DNA from 3 places in the Sulfuriferula nivalis genome. Region 1 is predicted to be linked to each of the others. Evidence: predicted binding sites of a transcription regulator. Region 1 holds the regulator's gene; each other region holds the start of a gene.
The links. The regulator FliA, encoded in region 1, starts transcription of late flagellar genes. The targets are predictions, from matches to a motif close to CTAAAGTTNNCNNAAANNNTGCCGATANNA.
Positions count from the first base shown of each region.

Region 2: a site for FliA is predicted at 2,691-2,720, ahead of flgM (flagellar biosynthesis anti-sigma factor FlgM). Genes of this name have one in related genera too.
Region 3: a site for FliA is predicted at 3,465-3,494, ahead of SFSGTM_RS08155 (flagellin N-terminal helical domain-containing protein). Genes of this name have one in related genera too.

Region 1 is NZ_AP021881.1:1,923,022-1,931,309, forward strand. Features, by position in the region: gene SFSGTM_RS09515 (transglycosylase SLT domain-containing protein) at 1-535, shown strand, start outside; gene SFSGTM_RS09520 (SRPBCC family protein) at 543-1,019, shown strand; gene SFSGTM_RS09525 (endonuclease MutS2) at 1,032-2,597, opposite strand; gene motD (flagellar motor protein MotD) at 2,656-3,429, opposite strand; gene SFSGTM_RS09535 (flagellar motor protein) at 3,439-4,179, opposite strand; gene SFSGTM_RS09540 (RNA polymerase sigma factor FliA) at 4,161-4,892, opposite strand; gene SFSGTM_RS09545 (MinD/ParA family ATP-binding protein) at 4,896-5,684, opposite strand; gene flhF (flagellar biosynthesis GTPase FlhF) at 5,677-6,951, opposite strand; gene flhA (flagellar biosynthesis protein FlhA) at 6,948-8,288, opposite strand, start outside.
Region 2 is NZ_AP021881.1:2,038,178-2,046,465, forward strand. Features, by position in the region: gene flgE (flagellar hook protein FlgE) at 1-271, opposite strand, end outside; gene SFSGTM_RS10070 (flagellar hook assembly protein FlgD) at 287-952, opposite strand; gene flgC (flagellar basal body rod protein FlgC) at 967-1,371, opposite strand; gene flgB (flagellar basal body rod protein FlgB) at 1,377-1,787, opposite strand; gene flgA (flagellar basal body P-ring formation chaperone FlgA) at 1,949-2,629, shown strand; gene flgM (flagellar biosynthesis anti-sigma factor FlgM) at 2,767-3,087, shown strand; gene SFSGTM_RS10095 (flagella synthesis protein FlgN) at 3,090-3,563, shown strand; gene rimO (30S ribosomal protein S12 methylthiotransferase RimO) at 3,578-4,891, opposite strand; gene SFSGTM_RS10105 (hypothetical protein) at 4,947-5,111, shown strand; gene pgeF (peptidoglycan editing factor PgeF) at 5,229-5,966, opposite strand; gene rluD (23S rRNA pseudouridine(1911/1915/1917) synthase RluD) at 5,963-6,934, opposite strand; gene SFSGTM_RS10120 (outer membrane protein assembly factor BamD) at 6,933-7,724, shown strand; gene SFSGTM_RS10125 (histidinol-phosphatase) at 7,728-8,288, shown strand, end outside.
Region 3 is NZ_AP021881.1:1,649,838-1,658,125, reverse strand. Features, by position in the region: gene SFSGTM_RS08170 (PAS domain-containing sensor histidine kinase) at 1-1,043, shown strand, start outside; gene SFSGTM_RS08165 (response regulator) at 1,049-1,693, shown strand; gene SFSGTM_RS08160 (GGDEF domain-containing protein) at 1,868-3,442, shown strand; gene SFSGTM_RS08155 (flagellin N-terminal helical domain-containing protein) at 3,673-4,398, shown strand; gene SFSGTM_RS08150 (flagellar protein FlaG) at 4,465-4,809, shown strand; gene fliD (flagellar filament capping protein FliD) at 4,824-6,260, shown strand; gene fliS (flagellar export chaperone FliS) at 6,410-6,889, shown strand; gene SFSGTM_RS08135 (flagellar protein FliT) at 6,894-7,232, shown strand; gene fliK (flagellar hook-length control protein FliK) at 7,236-8,288, shown strand, end outside.

The DNA of each region.
Region 1 (8,288 bases):
CACGACAGACAAATCACTTGCCACCATGCCTATAGAAAAAATGGCTATTGCAGACACGACATCAACCAAAACCAGCATCAAAGATACACCTGCAATTGATACTCGTAGCAAATCAACAGAAAAGTCCACACCCCAAACTATCAAAGTGCAAAAGGGTGACACCTTATACAATCTGGCAACACGCTATCACGTTAGCACTCAAGATTTAGAACAATGGAATAATATTAAACATCACCAGTTAAAAATTGGCCAGGAACTAACTATCAGCGAAGCTAAACTACCACTTGCTGCAAATGATAAAAAAGTCAGTAAAGATGAAAAGGTGGCTGAGACCACTCGTCACAAACATGGCGACAAAACAACCAAAGAAACCAAGACAGAAAGCAGCAAAAAGAAGGTAAATAACAAGAAAGACACAGCGGCTAAAATTAAACACAACTCAAAAACGAGTGTCACAAAAAAAGTAACCGTTGAGAAATCAACTAAAATACCGGCCGAAAAGCCCAAGAGAAAATCCAAACACGAAGCAAAATAAGGTCGATATGCTATTTGAACACATCGTCGAGATTAATCACCCAAACATACCCAGCAATCAGTGGTTGACACTAGATCAGCTTTGGCAGGGTCTAGTGCTTCGTGCAACCCATCCAAAATTATTTGTTCCACATCTAGACGAATGCCATGTCGGTGAAATAGACGATTACATCATCAGTCGTGAATTGCATTATGGCAAACTGATAATTCATGATCAGGTTACATTCACACCGCATCAGCACGTCCATTATGCGGTGCCTGCTCAAGGCGAAATTCCGGCCTCTCATTTACATATGCACATCGAGACACCGCAGGAAAACGTAATGATTGTTCGCTTTGTATATAACGACCATCAACCAGAACCGGACAATCCAAGTGATGCCATGGTTAATGATTTTCGTCGTTCAGCTTATTTAGAATCGGATTTGGACATTATTCGCATCATCCGTGAGCGTGCCCTGACAGGCCAACTCACGGTACATTAAACCTGACGAGTATCAGACCTTATCACGCTGTATTGAAGTTAAATACTCCCGCGCTTTCCCAATCAGACTACCTGGCAAGCCACTCTTTTCGGCTATTATCAAACCTAATGATGCGCCTGACTGCCCAAACACGAGTTGATAGGTTGGTGACAAGGTTGCGTAATCAAAACGCATAGACGCATTGCTCAGGTATTCATGCTGATCTGCGAAGGCCTTGAGTGGCGTCAAATGTGTAGTCACCACACCATGCACTTTACGAGTGGCTAACTCATCCAGCACTGCCATCGCTAAAGATGCACCCTCTTCCGGATCGGTACCCGTACCTAGCTCATCCATTAATACCAGTGTCTTAGCATCTGCCTCGTTCAACAAACGCTTAAGCACTTCGACATGTCCGGCAAAAGTCGATAAATGATTATGGAGACTTTGTTTATCGCCCACATCAACAATTACCCTACTAAAATTACCAATCACGCACTCACCTTCCGCAGGCAAATGCAAACCACAATGCGCCATGGTGACCAACAACCCGACCGTTTTCAACACAACGGTTTTACCACCAGTGTTAGGTCCGGTAATTACCATCATGGAATGGTTACCACCTAAATCGATATCTAAAGGTACGATACGAGATATGTTCTTTTCTTGAAACTGCATCATCAATTGCGGATGGTAAGCCTGTTCCAATCGTACTCTTGGCTCATCAATCAATTTAGGTGGTGTAGCATTAAGCGCAGCAGAAAATTGACCTGCGGCCAACGCCAGATCTATCCACGTAATACCATCGACCAAGTGGTGTAAATCTTCTAAATGTACGCGTACCACATCGGTAGTCGCACGCAACACAATCTGATTTTGCCCCTCTATCTGTCCATTCAGGGTCTCCAGACGGTTATTGTGGGCAACCACCTCAATCGGCTCTATCAACACATCCCGCCCACCACCGCTTGAACCACGGCGCACACCTTTAACTTTATCTGCATTGACGGCTCGCACTGTCAACACTGCCCGCATGCCATGCCATTGCACACGGCTATTTTCATCGAAGTAGCTTGCATACTCTGACGAGCGCATTAAAGATTTTAGTTGTGTTTCTATATTGTGCTGCACCTCGTGGTACTGCTGGTGCATCGCTGTCAACTCAGGCGTCGCATCTTCACGTAATCTTCCAGCTGCATTGACAGTTTTATCCAATACTGCCATCAAATCCGCAGGCGCTTTAAGATGATGAATTTGCCCATACAACTCCGCATAATTGGCTACTAGCGCTCGTAAGGTCAAGCCTAATTGCATGATAATGCGCAAATTATGTAAAGCACTTGCTGGTAGCGCAGCACCTGCTTGGTTAGCCTGGCGTAAAGCTGCGCGTATGTCAGGTGTATTTTGTATTTTAGGTACTAAATATGCATCCACCACTTGCCGTGCGGCAGTAACAGAAGCTTGCATCTGACGTGCTATTGATAAATCGGGGGCTGGTTCGAGATTACGTGCCGCATCTGCACCATAAGGGGTAAACGTTAATCGTTCGATGATGCGTCGTATTCCATCAAATTCGAGCGCTTTAAGATCGCTTTGCATAAACGCTATCCAAATTACCAAATCGTAACAAAGTTACACTGCGATGACAATCTGGACTTTAATGTACTATTGGTGCAACCAAAGTTGTTTCTCTCGCAGCTTCAGGCAAGTTAGACAGTATTACCACTTCCACCCGACGATTACGTGCCCTATTTTCTGCCGTATCATTTGGCATAATGGGCTTATTTGGTCCATTACCAACCACCATTAAGCGATTTTCTGCCACACCATTATTCATAAATTCACGCGCAACACTACTTGCCCGAACAGCAGAAAGCTCCCAATTAGACGCAAAAGCCGAATTACTAATTGGTACATCGTCAGTGTAACCATCAATTTCAATATCGTTACGTTGCATCTTCAGCACGTTGGCAATCGCACCCAGTGCCTGTCTCGATTCAGCCGCCAATTTTGCATCACCCGGTGCGAATAACAAACTGGCATTAATTTCTATGCTTACACCATGTGCTGTCTGTGTCACCCGTACTTTGCCTTCTCGAATGAGCGGTGATAGTGCATGCAAAATATCATTCGCCACATTAGTCATCTGCGACCGCTCTTGACGAATTACCGTACTATCATTGGATTTATTTGTAATAGCCTTGGACTTATTTTTACTGCTGCCGGGATTTTGTTCGCTGGCAGAGCCAAAAGCGCTCCCCAGTGATTCAGACAAAACTTTATATTTGCCTACATTGACTGCTGAAATGGCATACATCACCACAAAGAATGCAAACAGCAAAGTCATAAAGTCAGCATAAGACACCAACCAACGGTCGAGATTATCATGCTCTTCATCATCATCCCCCTGCCTTCTTTTTCTTCGTGACATTACCTGCCCCTAGCGTAAATAGGCCGCCAAACGATCTTCAACTACATGAGGGTTTTCACCGTTAATAATCAGCAACAAACCATCAGCAATCATTTCATGTGCACGAACCGATTGATTTACGATCACTTTTAACCGATTCGATATCGGCAGAAAAAACAAATTGGCAAAACCCACACCGTATATAGTCGCGACAAAAGCTACCGCAATACCACTGCCTAACTTAGCTGGGTCTGTTAAGTTCTCCATCACGTGAATCAAACCTAATACCGCACCTAATATACCTATAGTAGGTGAATAGCCACCCGCTGCTTCCCAAATTTTAACCGCCTGCCTTTGCTCCAAGGCATAAGCATCAATTTCAGTGTCAAGTATCGCCCTTAGTTTCTCTGCATCGATACCATCTATGATCAAACGCAAGCCTTTAGCAGTAAAAGCATGTTTGGAAGAACGCATATACGGTTCCAGACTCAACAAACCTTCGCGTCTTGCGGTATTACTCCACACGAAAATTTCACGCATGATGGCGGGACGAGTATCTTCTGGCGGCTTAAATAGCCAGCGCAACATACGCATGCCGCGTTTAAACACCGGCAATCGGGTTTGTATCAAGACCGCCCCGAGCGTGCCCACGACCACAATAATAAACGCAGCTGGTTGTAACAGCGAACCTATATGCCCACCGTCGAGCAGGTGCGCCACAAGTACCGCAGCTAACGCAAGGATAATACCTGTTAAGCTGCCCCAGTCCACAACTGGCTCCTTAAACTTGAACGAATACGTGCAACTGCCTGGCTATGCAATTGGCAAACTCGTGATTCTGATACACCCATTACCGCGCCAATTTCTTTCAAATTCAATTCTTGCTCGTAGTACAACCCCATCAATAATTTTTCGCGCGCAGGCAAACTGTCTATCGCCGTAATCAACGCATCTCTGAAATCATCTTGAAGTAGACCGGAAAGCGGGTCTCCCGACACATCAGCACAGAAACGATCCAGAAAACTATCATGCTCATCATCGTCATGATAATCCTCATAATAAATCAACTGGTGACCGCTACTCTCACTGAGCAGATCCTGATATTCAGCCAGCGTCATTTTCATCGACTTGGCCACTTCCAATTCGGTCGGCATGCGCCCTAATTTTTGCTGTAACGCGGACATGGCAACTTCTATTTTGCGCATATTCTGACGCAAATTACGTGGCAACCAGTCCGTACTCCGCAATTCATCCAGCATCGCACCACGTATGCGTTGTACAGCATAAGTCTCAAATTGCGCACCGTGTGACTCTTCATAACGGTTTACAGCATCCAACAGGCCTATCATGCCAGCCTGGATCAAATCATCCACCTCAACGCTGGAAGGTAATTTAGCCCGAAGTTGATAAGCCAATCGTTTCACCAAAGGCGCATGCTCTTTGAGTAATTGATTTTTATCAGATTTGCCGTTTGCGTTATACATAAATCAAGAAATACCTAATTGCCCTGCAATACGTCTAAACGCCACCGAAGCCATAGCCATCGGAAAGGCATCAATAACGGAACGTCCTAATCGCGCGGCACGGCTTAAATGGTCATCAGCAGGAATTGAACCCATAAAATGTAACGGCACCGCAAGATAACGACTCGCTGTTTTCGCTAGATTAGCATAAACCAGCTGCGCCTGTTCTTCTTCTGCATTTGTTACCAATACACCGAACCCACGACGACCGAGATTTGCATTCAATTGTTTAATTAAAGCGTAACCCGCTTTGATTGATTCTGCACTAGTCGAAATATGAATAACCACTTCTCCATCCGCCAATGCCTGCACAGGCAAGCTATCTGAACTATCCAATTCAGCATCCACAATAACCGTACCATATTGCTGCGCCAGCACACTTAACACATTGGACAATCGTTGCTTATCTTGTTCACTATAATGAGTTTCCTGCGCATTTCCACCCAGTACTGACGCAAAATTAAAACCATTTTGTATAGGCTGTATCACTTCATTTAAAGCACATTCTTGCCGCGCCACAGCCAACAAACCTGCGCGACGTGTGCGCCCCAAACGCGCCCCCACACCGTCACGATGACGAGCATCGATCAAAATTGCGTCATTCCCCAGATGCGCAAATGATGCGGACAAATTGGTTAACATCGCATTTTTTTCAGCGACACTTAGCACCGACAATAATGTCACTATACGAGGCTTAGGCCCCGCCAGCATGCGCCGCAATCCTGCGGCCTGATCTATATGTAAATTAGCCAAGATGCACCCCACGCAATGTAGCATCCTGATTGGCACGTACAGCATTAGCCACAATCAAAGATAACTCATCATCCAATAATTGAAACGCGTTGGTTTCGCGACGCAATTTAAATGCACGCTCAATCAAATCTGCACGCTGTACAGTATGTAAATCTTCAGGTACACGCTGTCCATTAGCTACATAATACAAATTCAGTTTTTGCCGTATCACTACATCCAGCACATTACCTATAGTAGCGGCTTCATCCACTTTAGTGACTATGCATCCAGCCAAACCACTGCCTTGATATGCACGCACCACTTCGTTCAAAGTCTCGCCAGTAGACGTTGCATTCAGGCACAACAGGCGTTTCACTTGCGCACCCATACCAGACAACATCGCCACCTGTTCAGCAACCATCTGGTCGCGCTGATTCATACCAACGGTATCAATCAATACAGTATGCTTACCTTTCAACTCTTCAAGCGCAATGCGTAAATCACTTTCATCTTTAACTGAATGCACCATGACGCCAAGGATTTTGCCATAAATACGCAGTTGCTCATGACCGCCAATACGATAACCATCAGTCGTAATTAAAGCCAGCTTATTAGCACCATGACGCATCACACAACGCGCAGCTAACTTAGCAGTAGTGGTAGTTTTGCCCACGCCAGTTGGCCCAACCAGAGCAAATACACCACCCTTCTCCAGAATTTCGTTTTCATTGCTCATCACATTGATATTGCGTGACAACACAGACTTGATCCAAGCCATTCCTTCAGGAAATGAGTTCACTGCAGGCAAATGCTCTATCAAATGCCGCGACAGGCCAGCGCTAAAACCAGTTGAGAGTAATTCACGCATAATTTCAGCACGACTAGGATCGCGATGCTGCATAGCACCCCAGGAAATTTCGCTCAACTGCACTTCCAGCATACTGCGCATTGCACGAATTTCTTCCATCATTTCGTTCATTTCGCGCTGCGTGTTGACCTGGCTAGACGGAGTAGTTGACGCCACCTTTGCGACAGCAGGACGAACTGTCGGACGTGTAACCACTGCTGCTGGTTCTTCATCGAACCGCATCAGTGGCGCCTTGTTTTCCACCACTTTATCAGCAGATGGGCTGACCAATGAGGCTATATCATCTCCAGCCAACGCCATGATTTCTACACCATTAGGCACTTTACGGTTAGACAGAATGACAGCATCCTCTCCCAACACATCACGCACCTGGCGTAATGCATCACGCGAATTATTCGCTATAAATTTCTGTACGTTCATACTTGACCTCCAACTAAACTGGTTACTCTTATGGTTTTAGAATCCGGGATTTCTGCGTGTGACAACACTTTCAACTGTGGAATTGCGCGACGTAAGAAACGAGCCAGCAACGCACGCAATGAACTTGGAACGATTAACACGGGAGGCAAACCCATTTGCTCTTGCTGGCGAGTTGCCAGATTCGCTTGCGTAGCTAAAGTATCAGCCAAACCTGGCTCTATACCTGCGCCATCAGGACCGCCTGCATTGATAGCCTGCATTAGCAACCTTTCCAAACGATTATCCAATGCCATCACAGACAACTCTTGTGAACCTGGATATATCTGCTGCACGATGGCGCGTCCCAGTGCAATACGCACCAGCGCTGTCAATTCGTTAGTATCCTGCACTTGCCCGGCATGCTCTGCCAGAGTTTCAATAATGGTACGCATATCACGTATATGCACGCCTTCAACTAGCAAATTCTGTAATACTTTCTGTAAAGCAGCTAACGTCATTAGCTTGGGCACTAAATCCTCAATCAATTTAGGTGACTCAATTACCAAATGATCAATCAACTGCTGCACCTCCATCCGCCCTAATAACTCAGCTGCATGCATGCTCATCAAATGGTTAAGATGGGTTGCTACAACTGTACCCGCATCAACTACGGTATATCCAAATGATTGCGCCTGATCCCGCAAACCACCTTCTATCCAAATCGCAGGCAAACCAAAGGCTGGGTCTGTCGTGGCATTGCCAGGTAGCGTACCGCTGACCACACCAGGATTGATAGCCAAAAACTGCCCATCAAATGCTTCTCCCAGCCCCATCTCTACGTCTTTAAGCGTAATGCGATAAGCCGAAGGACGCAGTTCCAAGTTGTCACGAATATGGACAGAAGGTGGCAAAAAGCCAATTTCCTGTGCGAATTTTTTACGTATGCCTTTAATCCGTTTAAGCAATTCACCGCCTTGTGTTTTATCTACCAGCGGAATCAAACGATAGCCAACTTCCAAGCCCAATGTATCCACAGGCACGATGTCTTTCCATGTTGCTTCCTCTAATTCAGAAGGCGCTTGTGCGGGCGCTTGCTCAGGAACAACCGCAGCCAGTTTTGCTTTTTGCACAAGCACATAAGCACCACCAGCCAACACAGCAGCCAACATGACAAAAGCCACATGTGGCATACCAGGTATCAATCCCATACCACCAATAATGCCTGCTGCGATATACAATACAGCAGGCTTAGCAAACAATTGATTCAACAACTGGCTACCAATATCCTGATCGCTTGCAACGCGAGATACAACGATACCAGCCGCTGTAGAAATAATCAGTGAAGGAATCTGCGCAAC
Region 2 (8,288 bases), 120 kb from region 1:
AAAAACCACCTCCATTAATCGCAATATCCAGTGGATTATTAGACGAAGTGATATTTCCTTGAGTAAATTGCTGGGCGACATTCGTAACCTTAGTTCCTATCCCTACCTGCAATGACGAACCTGCACCAGTCAAGGAGCTGGCGTAAACGTCGGCAAATTGCGCCTGAGATTGTTTAAAACCTACCGTGCTTGAGTTAGCCACGTTGTTACCGATAACTTCTAAATCTTTAGAAGCCGCATTTAATCCACTCAGTCCTTGTTGGAATCCCATTTTAAGCTCCTTTGATTATAGAATTTGAAGTACATCTGACATATTGACCTCACCTAACCCCGGCACAGTCAACTTAATCCCTTGCGCATTGCTGGCAACACTTGCCACCTGTCCATATGACAAAGTCTGTGCATTCAAAGCCTGAGAACCTTGCAACGCAGTTACTCTGAAGCTATAGGCACCATCCGCCGCCTTCGCACCACTATCCGTCGTGCCATCCCACTGCAAAGGTATCAGCCCCGCCTGCTGCGCACCGAGATCAAAACTATGAACTGGTTGCCCATTAGCATCTAACACAGTGACATTGACACTGCTGGCATTGCTTGGCAGATCGACACCAAATAAGGCACTGCCATTACTCAAACTCATACTGGAACCGTTTACCATTACGCCATGACCGATCATGCTGGCAGCTTGCAACGTTTGTGAGGATTGAAAGCTACTTATCATCGATTGCAAAGTTGTATTCACTTGTTGAATACCTGAGACCGTTGACAACTGCGCTAATTGGCTAGTCATCTGTGAATTATCCATAGGATTTAATGGATCCTGATTCTGCATTTGCGTCACTAGCAACTTCATAAACTGATCTTGCGCTGCCGTAGCCGCACTTGTCGTAGTGGTTTGGCTAGGATTCATTGCGGCCAATAAACTAGAAGAAACGGTATTAGTTGTACTCATGGTGAACTCCTAAATTACTGACCGATAGTCAGAGTTTTTTGTAACATGGATTTAGCCGCATTCATGGTATCCACATTGGTTTGATAAGAACGCGAGGCTGAAATCATGTTAACCATTTCTTCCACTACGTTTACATTAGGCATAGTGACGTAGCCTTTTTCATCAGCCAGCGGACTTTTAGGGTCATACATCATTCGCGGTGGCGATTTATCTTCAACCACTTGCGTCACTCTAACGCCAGTCGCCTCAGCGCCATTCACAGGCACAGCGGAAAAAACCACCTGCTTGGCTTTATAAACTTGTCCGGTTGAACTGGTTGCACTATCGGCATTTGCCAAATTACTTGCCACCACGTTGAGACGCTGAGATTGCGCACTCATGGCTGATCCTGCAACATTAAAAACGCTAAATAATGACATGATGATTACCCCTGCTGTAACGCTGCTAACATATCTTTTATTTGACCAGTCACAATAGTCAAACTCGCTTCATAGCGCAGCGCATTATCGGTAAACTGATTGCGCTCCACATCCATATCCACCGTGTTACCATCCACACTACCCTGACGAATAGCGCGATATTGCAATGGTACTCCGCCGATAGTTTGGCTACTGCCAGCTGAAAAATGCGCAGAATTAGTTGCGCTTAACTCGGATGCGCCAGAATTGGCAGGCGCTAATGCATGTTGCATAGCCTGCGCAAAATCAAAATCACGCGCCTTATAGTTAGGCGTATCAGCATTGGCAATGTTAGAAGCCAATACTTGCTGACGCTGTTCTCTCAGCCTTAATGCAACTTCGTGAAATTGCATATTGTTGTCAAATTTACCTATCATGTTGTTCTCCATAGTCACGATGGCACATATATATTGATTTAATGATAGCGCTTCCATCAAAATGCAAAGGTATAAATAAGCCCCTATTACAGGTGCTATTCTTCGCTTTAGGAAAAACGTATCAACTTATGATAGAGTCAGAAAAAGGGAGCACGCTGCTAATGAGGTTACTGATAATTCTACTTTTACTCCCAACACTGAGCTGGGCAGAGCCTGCACGGCAGGACAGCAATAGTATTTTGAACACGGTTACTCAGTTTTTACAGACGCAGTCAGTGGGACTGCCTGGCAAAGTCAAAATCACTCTTGGAAAAATTGACGACAGGCTCAATCTTGCTCCGTGTAGCAATCTGGAAGCATTCATGCCATATGGCAGCCGTATCTGGGGCAAGACCACTGTCGGCGTTCGTTGTAGCGTCCCAAGCACTTGGACGCTGTTTGTCCAGGCTGATGTTCGTGTCACAGGAAATTATGTAATCAGTGCTGCGCCATTAGCACGCGGACAGATGCTAAGTGATGAACAACTCAGCATAGCCGTTGGTGATTTGACTAAACTACCCAATGGGGTCATCACCAGCAAAGATCAGGCCACTGGTAAAATCATGACCATTTCCATACCTGCTGGGACACCTTTACGGTCTGATGCAGTGCAAACCCTGGCAGCGATTAAACAGGGACAGAATGTACGTATCATTACAACTGGAAATGGATTTGAAGTAAGTACAGAGGGGCACGCATTGAACAATGCAAACGCTGGACAACCTGTACAAATAAGATTAATTAATGGACAAGTAATAACTGGCATAGCTAAACCAGATGGCAGTGCAGAAATATCAAATTAAGGTATTTTCTGACATCAAAAAGGTTCGTTATTATTTTATTTATTTATTTTGCTAAATTCAGTTAAAGTTTATTGAGAACCTGCCGACAATCCATATGTAGTTCAGAGTATCTGAACCTTGATTGAAAGAAGATTATCATGAAAATTACTGACTCCATTAAAAACATAACCAGCCTGCCGGTGGGTAATACAACCACGAACAGTGCTAAGGGCAACGAGCAAGCTGCTGCGGTATCGACGGCTAACAGCAACACTGGCGCCAAAGTAACCTTGTCGCCGCTGTCGTCTCAACTTCAGGCGTTACAGGTGCAAATTGCAGGCACCAGCGCGTTTGATACTAAAAAAGTTGAGTCTATCAAAACAGCTATTGCAAATGGTCAGTTTCAAGTTGACTCCAGTAAAATCGCGAATGAGTTAATTACTTCTGTGAGAGACTTGTTGCAATCTAGAAATGGGTAGATATGAGCACTATAGGCACTAAATTATTAGCGAATTTAAACCACGAACAACAAGCTATCGATCAACTTGTTGAATTGATAAAGCATGAACAAGAAACGCTGGTTGCCGCGAACATTGAAGCCATAGACTCCATTACTAAACAAAAAGCCAACCTGATTGCTAAGCTGGCTGATCAAGCAAACAAACGCCATCTTATTTTAGCTGCAGCAAACTACCAAGCCGACGATACAGGCATGCAAACATGGATAGAGCAAAACAATGCACGTGAAGTAAATGAAGCATGGCAGGCATTGATACAACAAGTTAAAACTGCAAAACTGCTCAATCAAACCAACAGCCTGCTTGTAAATACACATCTAGCCCGCACCCAAAACGCACTTAACATATTACACGGCAGCAACAAATCTGGTAGCGTCTACGGTCCAAATGGACAAACCAGCAGTTCAACTAAAGCACGCCCTATCGTTAGCGGATAGGACGCTGATTCAAGCTAAACGACCTCGCCCCACAGATCGTGCTCACCACTATCAGTAATTTCCACAGTTACAAATTCACCCACAGCCAAATCCGCACCATCTTCAATCACCACCACGCCATCGATCTCGGGTGCATCAGCATAACTGCGCCCTATTGCACCTTCTTCACTAATCTCATCAATTAACACCGTCATGGTTTGACCAATTCGTGCCGCCAGACGATCCGCGCTGATGTCAGCCTGGCGCTCCATTAAGCGTGCACGACGCTCTTCCTTAACCTCATCAGACACATGGTCTGGCAAAGCATTAGCAGTTGCACCATCCACAGCAGAATAAGTAAAACAACCAACCCTGTCCAATTCAGCTTCATCGATAAAATTCATTAACTGTTGAAAATCTTCTTCAGTCTCACCAGGAAAACCAGTGATGAATGTGCTGCGTATCACCAGCTCCGGGCAGATTTCCCGCCATGCACGTATACGTGCCAAGGTGTTTTCAGCAGCAGCAGGTCGCTTCATCGCTTTTAAAATACGTGGACTGGCATGCTGAAACGGAATATCCAGATAAGGTAAGATTTTGCCTTCGGCCATCAATGGGATAATTTCATCCACATGCGGGTAAGGGTAGACATAATGCAAACGCACCCATACATCAAGCTCGGACAACGCTGCCGCCAATTCTGTCATACGCGTACGTATAGGGCGACCCTGCCAAAAACCTGTTCGGTATTTCACATCCACACCATATGCACTAGTGTCTTGCGAAATCACCAACAGTTCTTTTACACCCGCTTCAGCCAAACGCTCTGCCTCCTGCATCACGTCACCAATAGGACGGCTCACCAAATCGCCACGCATAGACGGGATAATGCAGAAAGTACAACGGTGATTACAGCCTTCAGATATTTTCAAATAGGCATAATGATCAGGTGTAAGTCTAATTCCTTGTGGCGGCACGAGATCCAGATAAGGATCATGAGGTTTGGGCAAATGTGCATGTACTGCCGCCATCACCGCTTCAGTTGCATGCGGACCCGTTACCGCCAACACACTAGGGTGCGCGGCAGTTACCACATCAGCTTTCGCGCCTAGACACCCAGTGACGATTACCTTACCGTTTTCTGCCAACGCCTCACCTATCGCATCTAACGATTCTTCGACAGCGGCATCAATAAACCCACAAGTATTAACCACGACCAGATCTGCATCATGATAATTTGGTGAAATCAAATAGCCTTCTGCACGTAATTCAGTCAGAATACGTTCTGAATCAGACGACGCTTTAGGGCAACCTAGCGATACAAAACCAACTTTGGGTATAGCATTCATTTAATTCCACTTTCTCATGTATATTATATTTTTTGCGTTTGCTTATATCTGGATTATGATGATCGTTACTGCCAGCAGCTGGATTCAAGCTGCGGTGGTGCTGATTTTCGGTGGCGCGTTAATGGCTGTCGTTTACTATTTACTGGACACACCTGGACGCAAACTACGGCGCATGGCTCGTGAAGCAGAAGAAGATGCTACCAGTAACGATCAAGCTTAGCCCTACTTCTATCTGTACGACAACAAACTTGCAGCGCTGAACCTTCAACCAAACCCGCTCTAACCAACTACCTAACTAACATAATGAGATTATACGGGATAAGCGCACATCTTACCGTTATGCTGCGCGCGCATCCGAAATCCAGATCAGACTGGCCATACGCCCAGTCACCCCATCACGCCGGTATGAATAAAAGCGTTCTGCATCACCATAGGTGCAAAATTCGCCACCATAAATTTGAGTAATTCCCATTTGTTTTAAACGTAATCGCGCTAATGCATAAATATCCGCCAGCCACTTATTAGACCCAGCTCCCTGAAAAGCACTGGCGGCTGATGGCATATCTGCGACAAACGCTGTTCTAACTTCACTGCCGACCTCGAATGCATTTGGACCTATTGCCGGACCCATCCAGGCCATAATTTGCTCAGCTGGATGCGCCATTGCCGCGACAGTTTCTTCCAGCACACCCGCCAACAAGCCACGCCAACCTGCATGAGCCGCTCCCACTACCGATCCATCTTGCGCGCAAAACAACACAGGCAAACAGTCTGCGGTCAACACGGCACAAACAACATCAGTATGATTTGCAACAGAAGCATCCGCTGCGACACGCTCATGCAAATTATCTGCGTAAGCCACTGTTGTACCATGCACTTGCTGCAACCAGCATGGTTCACTCGGCAAATCATCCCGTAACAAAGCACGATTTTCCGCCACATCAACCATGCTATCGCCCACATGGTCACCTAAATTTAGCCCCTGATAAACGCCAACACTCACCCCTTCGGCACGCAACGTTGATAAAGCCTGAACCTGACCAGGCGCAGGCCAATCCGGGTAAATATATTTCATAACAACTCGGCACTTTCTAAACAAATCAACAAATCAGCAAAATCCGCAGGCGGATCTACTTGCCATACCATATCCTCACCCGTAACAGGATGTACCAAACCCAGTTGTGTAGCATGCAATGCCTGTCGCGGAAAATCCCGGACACATGACAACGCACTATTCTGCCCACGATGATAAGTAGCGTCACCCACTAATGGGTAGCCTATCGATGTCATGTGCACACGTATTTGATGCGTACGTCCAGTTTCTAGCGCACATCGAAGTAAGCTATGTCTGGCAAAACGACGTAACACCGTATATCGAGTTACTGCCTCACGACCATTGCTCACCACCGCCATTTTGATACGCTGCGTAGGATGCCGCCCTATTGGCGCATCAACCACACCATCATGCTCTACCACCCCATGCGTTACCGCCAAATATTCACGTTTCACACTGCGCGACTGTAACTGCCTCACCAAATGTGTTTGCGCGGTCAAAGTTTTGGCAACGACCATCAAACCACTGGTATCTTTATCCAGCCGGTGCACGATACCCGCCCGTGGCACATGGGTAATTGCAGGGAAATAGAATAACAATGCATTTAGCAATGTGCCTTGCCAATTGCCACTCCCAGGATGCACCACTAAACCCACTGGTTTATTGAGTACCAAAATACTATCATCTTCATAAATGATATCTAATGGAATATCTTCCGCCACTGCGGGTAATTCCGCTGGATGCGGTTCTGGTTGAACCGTAACTTTCTCGCCACCCCAGACTTTATCCTTCACGCCCAATACCCGCCCATTGACCTGAACCAATGATTGTTTAATCCAATCCTGGATACGGCTACGCGAGTAATCTGGCATCAGCGATGCAAGTGCACTATCCAAACGAACACCACCACTCGAAAAAGGAATTTCCAATTCGATAGCAGCATCCATGTTTAATGTATAATCTGTTAACTGTTTTTCGGAAGATGTCATGAAACGAATTTTACTTGTTTTACTGCTCGTTGGGTTAGCTGGTTGCAGCAGCACCCCCACAACCAACGATGAAACCAAAAATTGGTCTGCTCAAAAAATCTACGCTGAAGCCAAAGATATGTTGAATTCAGGTAGTTATGAGAAAGCGATCAAGCTATTTGAGACTCTGGAAGCGCGCTATCCTTATGGCCGTTATTCACAACAGGCGCAGCTTGAAGTCGCTTATGCATATTACAAAGACAATGAACCGGTGTCTGCCGTTGCCGCTTGTGACCGTTTTATCAAGCTCCACCCCAATCATCCCAATGTTGATTATGCCTACTATTTAAAAGGGCTATCCAACTTTACTGAAGATCAGAGCTTTTTCGCACGCATTGCTGATCAGGACATGACAGAGCGCGATCCACGTTCTGCAAGTAATTCCTATGCATCATTTCAAGAACTATCGACCCGCTTTCCAGACAGCAAATACACACCTGATGCTATTGCACGGATGAAATATTTGATTGATGCGCTGGCTATGCATGAGGTGCACGTTGCGCAATATTATTACAAACGTGGCGCATACGTCGCTGCGGCAAACCGCGCTCAATATGCACTTAAAACCTATCCACAAGCACCTGCTAACGAACTGGGCATAGCCATCATGGTTCGTTCATATGATGCTTTAGGCACAAATGATTTACGTGACGATGCGCTGCGGGTTCTGAAGCTCAATTTCCCCAAAAGCAAATATATCGCTGGCAATTTTGACAAAACCAAACCCTGGTGGCGTTTCTGGGAATTATAATTAATGAGTAAGCTGGTTCTATTTGACCTAGACAATACCTTGCTGGCAGGTGATTCAGATTACGAATGGGGGCAATTTCTCATCGCTCGTGGCATCGTTGACCGTGATCTGTATGAAACCAAAAACGAACAGTTTTATCAGCAATATAAAGCTGGCACGCTGGACATCCATGAGTTTCTGGATTTCCAGCTTCGCCCACTCGCACTCCATAGTCGCGCTCAACTAAATGCATGGCATGCTGATTTTATGCACGACAAAATCAAGCCCATGATGACCACAGCGGCACGCAATCTGGTTACGCAAGCGCTTGCCGATGCGGATATGGTTGCCATCATCACCGCAACCAATAGTTTTGTCACCGCGCCTATAGCGCAGGCATTTGGCATACCACACTTAATCGCAACAGAACCTGAACAAATCAATGGTGAGTTTACGGGCAAGGTTGCTGGAATACCCAGTTTCCGTGAAGGCAAAATCACGCGTCTAAATGACTGGTTGGCCGCGCATAACAAACAGCTTAAAGATTTTAATGAAAGCTGGTTTTATAGCGACTCGCTCAATGAC
Region 3 (8,288 bases), 270 kb from region 1:
CACGTTTCCAGGAAATCATCGCTAACATTCCCAGTCTGGTTTTTCAGCTCCTGCGTCGCCCCGACAATTCAGTTGCTTTTCCATATGTTAGCGATCGTTGTGCTGATCTGCTAGGCATCGTATCAAATGCATTAATCCATGATGCCAATCTGTTTGTCGATTTAATTGTGCCCGATGATAGAGCAACCTACTGGGATACTATGCAACAGTCGGCTTCATCCATGCATACATGGAACTGGAAAGGTCAAGTTTGGATAGAAGCGTGGCAGGATATAAAGTGGATTGCAATACGAGCAACCCCAACGCTACAAAAGGATGGCAGCACACTGTGGAATGGCGTTATTACTAACGTTACGCAGACCAAGCATGAGGAAATGGAAGTAAAGCAGACACAGGCGCAACTGGCAGAATTATCATCACACACAGAGCGTATTAAAGAACAGGAACGTACCCGTATTGCACGTGAAGTACATGATGAATTAGGCGGGAATCTGACGGCTATCAAGATGGCAGTAACATTAGTCAAACGACGGTTAGCGACTGACGATAGCTGCCTTGAAAAAATCAACTATATTGACATGTTAGCGGATAGAACCATAGAATCAGTCCGGCGAATTGCCAGTGATTTACGTCCTAGTATTTTAGACTTGGGCTTGGTAGCTGCGATAGAATGGCAAACGCGTGAATTTGAACGTCAAATGGGTATCACCTGTGAATTTATAACATCAGATGATGATATTGCGCTCAATTCCGATCAGGCAACGGCGCTTTTTAGGGTTTTTCAAGAAGCGCTAACCAATATCAGCAAACATGCGAATGCAACATTAGTTCATGTGCACTTGAAAAAACAGAAAGCCGACATCACCTTAGAGATAGATGATAATGGTAAAGGTATGGAACAAGCTGACAGGCTGAAGTTAAAGTCCTTTGGTATACGCGGCATGATGGAGCGCGTGAACTCGTTAGGTGGGCAATTGTCTATTACATCAAGCACCGAAACGGGAACTAACATTCTCATCAACATTCCACTAACTCATGAGTAATAATTATGACTACAGATAAAAAAATTCGCGTATATATTGTTGACGATCACGCTATCGTACGAGAAGGCTTGAAACAAATTCTGGCCGACACTACGGACTTAATCGTTGCTGGTGACTCTGATACAGGTCATGAGGCAATTAAACTGGCACGAAACCGAGAGTTTGATGTCCTGCTACTTGATGTTTCCATGCCTGATCGCAATGGCATTGAAATATTAAAGCAAATCAAAAAAGAGGCTCCTTATATAGCGGTACTTATGCTCTCTATGCATAGTGAGGATCAATATGCCATTCGTTCACTTAAAGCGGGCGCATCCGGCTATTTAAATAAACAAAGCGCACCTGCTGAGCTAGTGGATGCTATACGGGAAGTCTTTGCTGGTCGCAAATATATTAGCAATGCACTGGCGCAAGAACTCGCCAATCAAATTGGTGGTAAACACCAATCATCAGCCCATGAGACACTTTCTGATCGTGAATACCAGACCATGACCATGATAGCCTCTGGGAAGTGCGTTAGTGACATTGCTATAGATTTGAATTTGTCTGTTAAAACAGTCAGCATGTATCGCGCACGCTTGTTGCAAAAGATGCAATTAAAAAATAATGCAGAATTAATGCATTATGCAATGAAAAATAATTTAGTTTAATTATTATTAATAATCAATTAGATATAAAAAATTGTGAAATTATTTAATATTTATTTCACCTAAACCCTAAAGTAATCGGTTTTTATGCCGTTAATCAGTTGATTGCGCTTCTAGTAAATCAGTTACCATTATACCTAATCGAAATGGTAACTGTGCTAGAAAGCGAGTGCAATCATGAAAACCCCACCGGAAAATTCTACACCGCTCAACCCCGCAGAAATTGCTCGTGAAGCATTTCGCCAGTTGGCTATGCAAAAAATCGCCCCGACTCCTGAGGCATATCACGCAGCGTACAATAAAATCAGCGGCGTTATAGAGACACACAATCCTCAAATTATTCTTAATGATTTTGCCACGGAGCTCACTCGTCTTCCTGGCGAAGCCTCATTCTTCGGAAAGCGCTTACGTAAAGCTGCTGAATCCAATAACTGGGCTGCATATCAGGAAGACCTGAATGAGCTTATTAACAACCAAATAAAACCAAGTATGCAAGTCGTTGCCGCACCCGCTGTAAGCACGGTTGCACAAGTTATTGCTGCAGATACAGAGCAAACTCAGTTGCTACGTGAACTCCTCACCCGCACACTGACATTTGCCGTCGCTTCACTACTCTCCAACATACCTGAACTAGCAGCAGAATCTGAAGCATTGGGCAATGCAATCAAAGATGCACGGACTGATGCAGAGCTCACAGATATTGGCAATCGCTTAAAACAACTCTGCTTCCGTATCGAACTTAAAAGTGGAGATATCGCTGAACAGCAAGATATGCTGTTGCGTTTATTCAGGTTGTTATTGGACAACGTCAGTTACTTACTCGATGATGACAGCTGGCTACGCGGCCAAATTAATGTAGTGCAAAATCTAATTGCCGGCCCAGTCAACCATCATGCTCTGGAAGATGCGACACAAAGCCTGAAGGAAGTTATTTACAAGCAAGGTACCTTAAAGGACAGCCTGTCAGAAGCTAAAATCACTGTTAAAAACATGATTACGATCTTTATTGATCGTTTAGGTTCTATCGCCACCACTACCGGTGATTACCATGGCAAGATTGATATCTACACACAAAAAATTGCGCAAGCACAACACATTAGCGAACTTAATACCATTTTGGATGATGTGATGCGGGATACACGCAGCATCCAGGCGGAAGCATTAAAATCTCGCGACGAAATGCTGGTAGCGCATAAAGAAGCACAAGATGCAGAAGCCCGCATTCATCTACTAGAATCTCAACTAGCTGAAGTCAGTGCTTTAGCGAGTCATGATCAGCTTACCAACAGCCTGAATCGTCGTGGTCTAGATGATGTGTTTGAGCGTGAACAAGCTCGTGCTGATCGCCATGGAACAACCCTAAGCATTGCTATGCTGGATATCGATGACTTTAAGAAACTAAACGATACCTATGGGCATGAAGCAGGTGATGAAGCACTTATCCATATCGTACGTATCGTTAAAGATACTTTGCGCTCTATGGACGTGGTTGGCCGGTTCGGTGGTGAAGAATTCATCATTGTTTTGCCCGACACACCAACAATAGAAGCAGTTGATGTAGTTGGTCGCCTACAAAAGGAACTAACAAAACGTATTTTCATGTTTAACAATCAGAAACTGTTCATTACTTTCAGTGCGGGCGTCGCTACTCGCGCACCAAATGAAGCAATGGCTGAAACAATTCGTCGTGCAGATGAAGCCATGTACAAAGCCAAAAAGACCGGGAAAAACCGTGTAGTTGCAGCCGATTAAGTTTTTTGACAAATAAATAAATTAAAGTTTTCCTTAAACGTAGCCGAAAACTGGGTAACTGGCTAGCAAAGCAGTGAACTGAAGAAAGTAAAAGTTTAGAAAAAAACATTAAACTTCTTCAAAAGATGACCGATAAAGTAAATAACAGCGGTGAAAATGCTTCAAAGAGAAGTTCCAGCGCTGAAGTACTAAGTTGATTCATAGACCCGAGTTATTTAAGGAGAATTATCATGGCACAAGTCATTAACACTAACGTATCCGCTCTGTTTGCTGGCCAAGCGTTGAATAAATCACAACAAGCATTACAGACAGCTCAAGAACGCCTTTCATCAGGCTTACGTATCAATAGCGCAAAAGATGATGCAACTGGCCTAGCGACTGCCACTACCTACGACACTACGATACGCGGTGCAAACCAAGCAGCTCGCAATTCAAATGACGCCATCTCAACCGCACAAACCAATGACGGCTATATGGCACAAATTACCGCCAATCTGCAACGTTTATATGAGATTGGAGTGCAGTTGGGCGGTACGGCATCAGGCGCAGAGGCAACAGCATTGATAGCAGAAAATACCCGCATTAATGCTTTAGCCACCAGCGATACCGGAGCAGTTATTGACTCAACGGGTACTGTAGGAGGTGCAGTTGGTACGAAGCCTACGCTTACTGCCACCGGGAGTTCCGCATCAATTGCAACCATTAATGCCGACCTTACTGCCGTTTCTACTGCTCGTTCAAGCTACGGTGCAGATATGGCAACCTATGGTTCAGCTGTAGCCGTGTTGCAACTGCAATCCGTGAACGTATCTGCATCATACAGCCGTATCATGGATACAGATTATGCCGCAGAGACAGCTGCAGCATCTAAAAACAACATCTTGCAACAAGCGGGGACAGCAGCATTAGCACAAGCTAACCAAAACCCCCAGTCAGTCTTGTCACTGTTACGATAAGACGCTAGTATGACTTAGCCCTAAACAGATCGCTGTTTAGGGCTAAAACATTAGGAGGATATCATCATGATTATCCAAAATATAGGTTCAACCGGACTAGCCGCTACTCCTGACACGGGTGCGGCTAAAGTCGCTTCTCCTGCACCCACTCCGACGCCAGCCCCAGCCCCTGAAAAATCAGCGACGTCTCAACAGCTACATGCTGCGGTAGACACTATGAACCATGCCATGGCGCAGTCAAATCAGAGCTTGCAGTTCAGTGTGGATACAGAAACAAAGAGACCCGTAGTCACTGTGGTTGATAGCCAAACAGGCGATGTGATTATGCAATTTCCGTCAAAGGCAATATTGGCGATTGCACACTCAATAGACCAATATCAAAGCGGTATGCTATTGAATCATAAGGCTTAAGCAAGGAGAATATCATGTCAACAAGTACAGTCGCATCTTCAACCGCATCAGGTGTGCTCGATGTTCAGTCACTTGTTTCACAATTGATGGCAGTCGAGCAACAACCGGTAGATAAACTTAATGCCGCGGTCACTAGCTATCAGTCCATGATATCTTCCTGGGGCACTATTAGCAGCTTAGTGTCGGGCTTACAAACCTCAATAACCAACCTGACCAATAATTTACAGGGTTATGTAGCTACGCCTTCGGACTCAAGTATCTTTTCCGCATCTGCCGACAGCACTGCTGTAGCTGGAACATACTCGTTAAATGTGACTCAACTTGCACAAGCTCAAAATTTAGTCGCTACAGGACAAACGAGCAGTACTGCAGCCATAGGCACTGGCACAGCGACCACCATTACATTTGATTTTGGCAGTATTAGCCTGGGCACACCGCCTACGGGCACATTAACAAATGGCGTGTACAGTGGAGCGAGCTTTACATCCAATGCCAGCGGTACAAAAAGTATCACTATAGACAGTAGCAACAATTCTCTGCAAGGTATCAGAGACGCGATCAATGCGGCCAACATGGGTGTTACTGCGACTATTGTGAACGATGGTAGTGGCACGCCATATCGCCTGACTTTAACGTCGAATAGCTCGGGTGCCAGCAACAGTATGAAAATCACCACTAGTGGTGGTGACAGTGCCGTTGACAACTTATTAGCCTATGACCCTGCTGGCACACAAAATCTCAATCAAACAGTTACGGCGCAAAACGCGAATCTGACTGTAAATGGTATTGCGATCACCAGCTCATCCAATAAAGTTGCCGATGCTATTCAAGGCGTAACATTGTCGCTTAATAAGACAACCACTTCCGCAGAATCCTTAACGGTTGCTAGAGATACAAACACCATTAACACAGCATTTACTGGATTAGTTAGCGCATATAATGCGCTTGCCACCCAACTCACTTCACGCTCAGCTTATGGCACCAGCACCTCACCAGCGGGGTCATTAGCTGGTGATGGCGTAATTCGCGCCATGCAAGATCAACTACGCAATGTGTTTAATACTGCAGTAACCGGTGGTGCTTATAGCTCCTTAGCCCAGGTTGGTATAGCTTTTCAGGTTGACGGTTCATTGCAATTAGATAGCACGGCGCTTAACAATGCCATTACTAATAATTTTAGCGATCTGAATAATCTAGTGTCCTCGACTTCGGGCATAGGTACGCGATTAAATGCCTGGGCGACTTCTATGCTCTCACCTGGGGATGGCCTAATTGCCACGCGTACTGCAAGTTTAAATAGCTCAATAAAAAACGACAACACACAAATTGATCAGTTAACAGCGCGCCTAGTTACAGTTAAACAAAACTATATTACACAATATAGCAATCTGAACGTATTGTTAGGTAGCATGAATGCCACCAGCAGCTTCCTGACCAAACAACTCGCATAATTACGTCACTTAAATAGCGCTGTCAGAATATAAATTTTTGATTAACACTAAATTTACACCTCTTTTTGCCGTTATAAATATCATGGGGTATCAGTAAAGTACTGGTATAAAGCGAAACAATCAGCTGCATGGACTATAAGGATAAAATCATGTTTGGATCTGCGCAAAGAGGCATAAATGCATACGCAAAAGTAGAACTGGAAACCGGCGTACTTGCAGCATCACCACATAAGCTGATTACCATGCTGTTTGATGGTGCAAAAATGGCTATCGATAAAGCCATTACGCATACCCAAAACAATGAAATCGCACCAAAGGGTAGAGCAATCTCTCATGCTATGTCTATCATCAGTGATGGTTTGCAAGCAAGCTTGAATAAGGACGTTGGTGGAGAAATCGCCTTGAACTTAGACGCTTTGTACAGTTACATGGTAATGCGTTTACTCGATGCAAACGTTCATAACGACATTAGCAAGCTAAATGAAGTGAAATCTTTATTAGAAGAGTTACGGAGCGCTTGGATCACTATTGATAACACAAATAATGTGCGTTCAACTATAGCTAGCGCTCCCATAACAACCCCGCACGATACACTGGCACCTCGTAAAATTTCCTTTGTGGAGGCATAATGCCATGATGAATTGTGAAGAAATTATTGATACTTACGAGTCAGTTGCACAAATCACCAAGAACATGCTTGATGCAGCACGTCAGGGCGCCTGGGATGATTTGATTAGTTTGGAATCAAAAGTAGCTACACATATTAACCAACTTTCAACTTACGAAGCACCTGTCAAATTGACGCCCGCTTTACGCAATCGCAAGTTAACAGTAATCAAGCAAATTTTAGCTGATGACAAAGAAATTCGTAATTTAACTGAGCCATGGATGGAAAAGTTATCCGGTTTAATTAGCAGCACCCAGATGGAACAAAAACTCTCCGTGTCTTATGGCAGTCAATCGTTGCGATAAGAAATGAACTTCGCGCCGGCAGAGCTTACAGGCACTCGCCCCGTAACACTGATACACGCATCATCTCCGATATCCCCTTTAGGGGATATTAAGGACGAGTTACTTCACAGATTAACCCAAATTAGTTTAGGGCAACAACTAGTTGCAAATGTACAGTCCAAGTTAAGCGACGGTAGTTTTTTAGTAAAGCTCGCCGATACTGTCGCCAAGATGAACCTTCCCAACTCAACTGAAGTCGGCTCCAAGCTTAATCTGACATTAATTGGTAAAGAACCCCGCCCTACGTTTGTCATTAGCCCATCCGCTGAAAATATTACTTCTGGTATTAACAGCACACCAACAGACATCAGTAATACAGCCCATTTAATAAGCACTTTATTGCAAAACTCAAGTAATCAGCCACCCGCAATGATTATTGCGAAAAGCAATACTGTGCTAATGAACCAAACCAGCCAGCCACAAGCAGTAGCTCAAACATTACAACAAGCCATCTCACAGTCGGGTGTTTTCTATGAGTCCCATTTAGCAAACTGGGCGAGTGGGCATATGAATGTGACGCAACTCATGCAGGAGCCGCAGGCACAGCTTTCACCTCGCCTAGAAACTTCATCATCCACTGATACAACTAACAAACTAACTGAACTATCAAATAATCCGACGCTGCAACAACTAGTCAATACACAGCTACAAACTTTAGAACAAAACCACCTCATATGGCAGGGAAATGCTTGGCCTGGACAAGCCATGCAATGGGAAATCAGCCAAGACACGCCGCAGCACAATCAACAGCAAACATCTGCTGAATCCACTTGGCATAGCGATGTCAAATTTGAACTACCTGCGTTGGGTAATATTACTGCCACCTTACGATTAACGGGTACACATTTAAGTGTCCAGATTCAGACAGAAAATCCGGACAGCGCCAATAAACTTCAGACTAATACGACATTATTGGTTAACGCACTGTCTGCTGCAGGAATTCCTATCGACGCAGTATTAATTAAGCCTGCAATATCGGCTACACAAGTGCCAGTAGATTTATCCATGAGTCAAAAC